One region of the Streptomyces sp. NPDC059564 genome, then DNA from elsewhere that is predicted to be linked to it. Evidence: riboswitches for the same ligand, from Rfam matches in the RefSeq annotation. Region 1 holds a riboswitch; the other holds the start of a gene.
The links. A riboswitch is a leader RNA that binds a small molecule or an ion and turns the genes downstream of it on or off. The one in region 1 is predicted to bind guanidine.
Positions count from the first base shown of each region.

Region 1 (2,188 bases):
ACGGTCACGCCCCCGTACGCCTTCCCCCACAGCCCGTTCAGGCAGCACGCGTGGTGGCGCTGCCGAACACTGCATCGAAGGGGTGCGCGATGTTGGTGCGTACGAGATGGCAGGCGCCGCTGTGGTGGCGCAGGGCGTGGTCGGTGTAGTGGAGGACTTCGGCGGGGGTGAGGACCTTCATGTCGCCGAAGACGTAGTGCAGCGGGGTGGGCGCCTGGGCGGCGGTGAAGAGCAGGCCGGCCCCTGCGCATTGCCTTCCGCGAAGGAATACACCGTGATGACGACGGTCATGGTCGTGGGGCGGCGACCTGCGGTCATCCCTCGTGCGGAGGCGTGCGGAGGCGTGCGGGCGCACGATCGGGCGCGTACCGCACGGCCCGGCGCCGGGACCGCGGCGGGAGCACCGCGGTCCCGCGTCCGGCCGTCAGACGGATTCGGTCGCGAAGAGCTCCAGGTGGGCGCAGTGCGGGCAGCGGTACGCCTCGATGCGCCGCCGGGGCCTGCCCAGCCGCCTGGCACCGCCGAACAGGCCGCGTTCCAGCGGCCCGGCGATCCAGCGTGCGTACCCCCGGGCCCCCTCCCCCGCGTCCTCGACGAAACCCGGCTCCAGGCCGACACCACCGCAGTAGGTACATCTCATCGCGTCCACGGGGCGAGTGTAGAAAGCGGCCCGCGGCCACGACGCACCGCACCCGCCCACCCGGTGTGTGCCTGCCCGAGCCGTCGGCCGGGCCGGCGGCGGGTGAGGAACTTCACCGCGGGGATTGTCCTCGGGCGACGGCCCCCGTTGCTAGATTGTCCGGCGGCCGGTCCAAGGCCCCGGACGAGATGCGCCGTACCCGGTTACGCACGACGACGCGCGCGGTGCCGCACGAGCAGCGCCGTACGCTGTCCGCACCCGGGCAGCGTCCTCGTCGAACAAGATGGGCCCAACGCCATGACCGTGCCACTCACCCGCAGCCTGTACCGGACGACCGCACACGCCGCCGGGGGCCGTACCGGATCCGTCCGCACGGACGACGGACGCCTGGACCTCCGCCTCGCCCCGCCGCGCAAGAAGGTGCCCGGCACCACCAACCCCGAGCAGCTGTTCGCGGCCGGTTTCGCCGCCTGCTTCACCTCCGCGCTCGCGGAGGTCGCCGCCGAGTTCGGGGCGGACGCCTCCGCCGCGCGCGTGGCCTGCGAAGTACAGCTCGGCACCACGGACACGCCCGCGGGCTACGGCCTCGCGGTGACCCTCACCGTCAGCCTGCCCGGGTGGCGGGCGGCGGACCTCCAGCCCCTGCTGCACCGGGCCGACGCGGTCTGCCCCTACTCGCAGGCCGTACGCGGCAACGTACCGCTGACACTCCTGGCCGCCGACGACGACCCCGCCACCGATGACCGTGCCTGAGCCCGGCCCGGCGGGCCGCGTCCCGGACGGCCCCGGCATCCCCGTACCCGAGCACGGCGCCTGGCTGCGGCGCGGCATCAGCCGCGACGGCGGACCCCTCGTCGAGGACCGCGAAGTGGTGTGGCTGCAGGCCGGCCCGTACTACGCCGACAGCCGGGGCTTCGCCGGAACGACCTCCTTCGACGGCTCCCAGGTGCACTTCCACCACCTCACGGGCCAGCCCGGCGAAGACACCGGCACCCTCCGGCGGGACGGAGCGAACCTCATCGAGCAGGGCACCAACCCGGACGGCTCCACCTTCCTGGAGATCTGGACCCCGCTACCCGCCACCGACGGCGCCACCGGCTCCTGGTCCGGCCCGGACCACCACGTGGTACGCGTCGGCCACCACGTGGTGCACGTCGACTCCCACACCGGTACGTACTGGCGGCTCTAGGGCCTGCGCCACGGTCAGCGGCGGCCGCGCCGGTTCGGCGACGGCTTGCTGGTCCTGGTCGTGCTCGCCCATGACTCCATCGTCGTCCGCGCCGGCGGGCAGGTGCCAGGCCGTACGGAAGCATGGGCGCGAGCTCCGCCTAACAGGCTCACACCCTCACAGCACTGCCGCCTACCTGGGGAAACGGGGTGTGAGGCTTACAACCACCCAGTCCTCGGCCGGATCCAGCACCTCCTTCCGCAGATGGGGGACAGCGGCCGCAGGGCGCCCCGGTAGCGGGTTCTGCCGCTTGCGGATGGTGGAGGCGCGGCCGGTGCACCACCGGGAGCAGTACAAGCGGGGGCGACGGGCGGAGCCGG
Region 1 is NZ_JBHWBP010000102.1:11,333-13,520, forward strand. Features, by position in the region: gene ACFV0Q_RS19125 (hypothetical protein) at 38-181, opposite strand; gene ACFV0Q_RS19130 (hypothetical protein) at 425-640, opposite strand; guanidine-III (ykkC-III) riboswitch at 800-862, shown strand; gene ACFV0Q_RS19135 (Ohr family peroxiredoxin) at 938-1,393, shown strand; gene ACFV0Q_RS19140 (hypothetical protein) at 1,380-1,829, shown strand; gene ACFV0Q_RS19145 (hypothetical protein) at 2,001-2,188, opposite strand, start outside.

Region 2 (2,188 bases), on a different contig from region 1:
GCCGGCCACCCGGCCGCGGGCAAGACCGGCACCGCCGAAGTCGACCGCTCGGCGTGGTTCGCGGCGTACACCCCGGACCTGGTCACGGTCGTCGCGATGATGGGCCAGGACCCGGACACGGGCACCCTGCAGTCCCTCTACGGGGCGCTCGGCGAGGCCCGTATCGGGGGCGGCGGCTATCCGGCGCGGATCTGGGCCGCGTACACGAAGGCGGCCCTGGAGGCCACGGACCCGGTGGACTTCGACCTGGAGCTCCAGCCCGGCGCGGCCCAGCCCCCGCCGCCGGTCCAGCCCACCACCCCGCAGCCGCCCGAAGACAGCCGGCCGCCCGCCGAGCCCACCCCGCCGACGGGCGGACAGACCCAGGACGGCCGGACCCAGGGCGGCCAGACGAACGGGGGCCAGACCCAAGGCGGCCAAACCCAGGGCGGCCAGACCAACGGGGGCCAGACCCAGGGCGGCCAGACGCAAGGCGGCCAGACCAACGGGGGCCAGACCCAAGGCGGTCAAACGCAAGGCGGTCAAACGCAAGGCGGCCAGACCCAGGGCGGCCAAACGCAGGGCGGCCAGACAACGGGCGGACAGACAACGGGCGGACAGACCACCGGCGGCGAGACCACCGGCGGCGAGACCCAGGGCGGCGGCACCTTCCGCAACCGCCGCCCCGCGGCCGACCTCCTGGAGTGAGTGAGGGTCAGTGACCCGAGGTCGCCTTCAGGCCCACCACGGCGACCAGCAGCAGACAGATGAAGAAGATCCGGGCGGCGGTGACGGGCTCTCCCAGCACCGCCATCCCGAGCACGGCCGCACCGGCCGCACCGATGCCCACCCAGACGCCGTACGCCGTACCGATGGGCAGGGTCTTCGCCGCGTACGACAGCAGCACCATGCTCGCGACGATGCCCGCGCCCGTGAAGACGGACGGCCAGAGCCGGGTGAAGCCCTCGGTGAATTTCATGCCGATCGACCAGCCGACTTCGATGAGACCGGCGACGATGAGAAGAACCCATGCCATGACGAGGCACCTCCGGGACGAGAACGGAAAGGAAGTGCGTCGTCTTTGCGTCCTGCAACCCGGTACGGCGCGTCTCGTCGGGGGTTCCCCACCACCGTAGCAAAAGGCACCGAAAAGGGCCGGTGACCCCGGTCACCGGCCCTTCAGAAGTGGATCAGGGGCTCAGAGGTACAGCCCGGTGGAGTCCTTGGACCCCTCCAGCCGCTCCGCGGCCACGGCGTGCAGGTCCCGCTCGCGCATCAGCACGTACGTCGCCCCGCGCACCTCGACCTCCGCCCGGTCCTCCGGGTCGTACAGGACCCGGTCGCCCGGCTCCACGCTGCGCACGTTCTGGCCGACCGCGACCACCTCGGCCCAGGCGAGCCGCTTGCCCACCGCGGCCGTCGCCGGAATCAGGATGCCGCCGCCCGAGCGCCGCTCGCCCTCGGGCAGGTCGGACTTCACGAGCACGCGGTCGTGCAGCATGCGGATGGGCAGCTTGTCGTGGGTGGTGTTCTCGCTCACGCCACGAACCTACCTGCCCCGGCGCGCCCCGTACCCCGGAGGGTCCTCACCGCTTGCGGCGCGCCGAGACCACGAGCAGGCCCACCACACCCGCCGCGAGGAGCACGACGGGCACGATCCGGTCCGCGCGCGGAGCGCCGTCCTCGCGGCACAGGCCGCCCTTCACGTCCGTGACGAGCCGGTTGACGGCCACGAAGGCGCGCCCGGCGGTGTGGTCCACAGCGCTGACCGCCTTGGCCTTCGCGTCCCCGATGATCGTCTTCGGGTGCATGCGCACGCCGATCTCGTCGAGCGTCTCGGCGAGCTGCTCGCGGCGGCGGACGATGTCCGCCTCGATCTGTGCGGGGGTCCTGGCTTCCGGCACCGCGCTGCCTCCGTCGTCGTGTCGTACTCGTGGTCGCATGGGGCGTAGTCCGCCATGAACAGTCTGTCAGCTTAGTCTCGTGGCGTACCGTTCCCCTCCCGAGGAGAAGACCTACCGATGAGCGAGCGACTCCAGCCGGGCGACACCGCCCCCGCCTTCACCCTGCCCGACGCGGACGGCAACGAGGTGTCGCTGGCCGCCCACAAGGGCCGCAAGGTGATCGTGTACTTCTACCCGGCCGCCCTGACGCCGGGCTGCACGAAGCAGGCCTGCGACTTCACGGACAACCTCTCCCTCCTCGCCGA
Region 2 is NZ_JBHWBP010000166.1:5,018-7,205, forward strand. Features, by position in the region: gene ACFV0Q_RS24890 (transglycosylase domain-containing protein) at 1-687, shown strand, start outside; gene ACFV0Q_RS24895 (multidrug efflux SMR transporter) at 695-1,015, opposite strand; guanidine-III (ykkC-III) riboswitch at 1,049-1,123, opposite strand; gene ACFV0Q_RS24900 (co-chaperone GroES) at 1,178-1,519, opposite strand; gene ACFV0Q_RS24905 (DUF3618 domain-containing protein) at 1,566-1,883, opposite strand; gene bcp (thioredoxin-dependent thiol peroxidase) at 2,001-2,188, shown strand, end outside.
Region 2: another riboswitch for guanidine. It lies ahead of ACFV0Q_RS24895 (multidrug efflux SMR transporter); the one in region 1 lies ahead of ACFV0Q_RS19135 (Ohr family peroxiredoxin).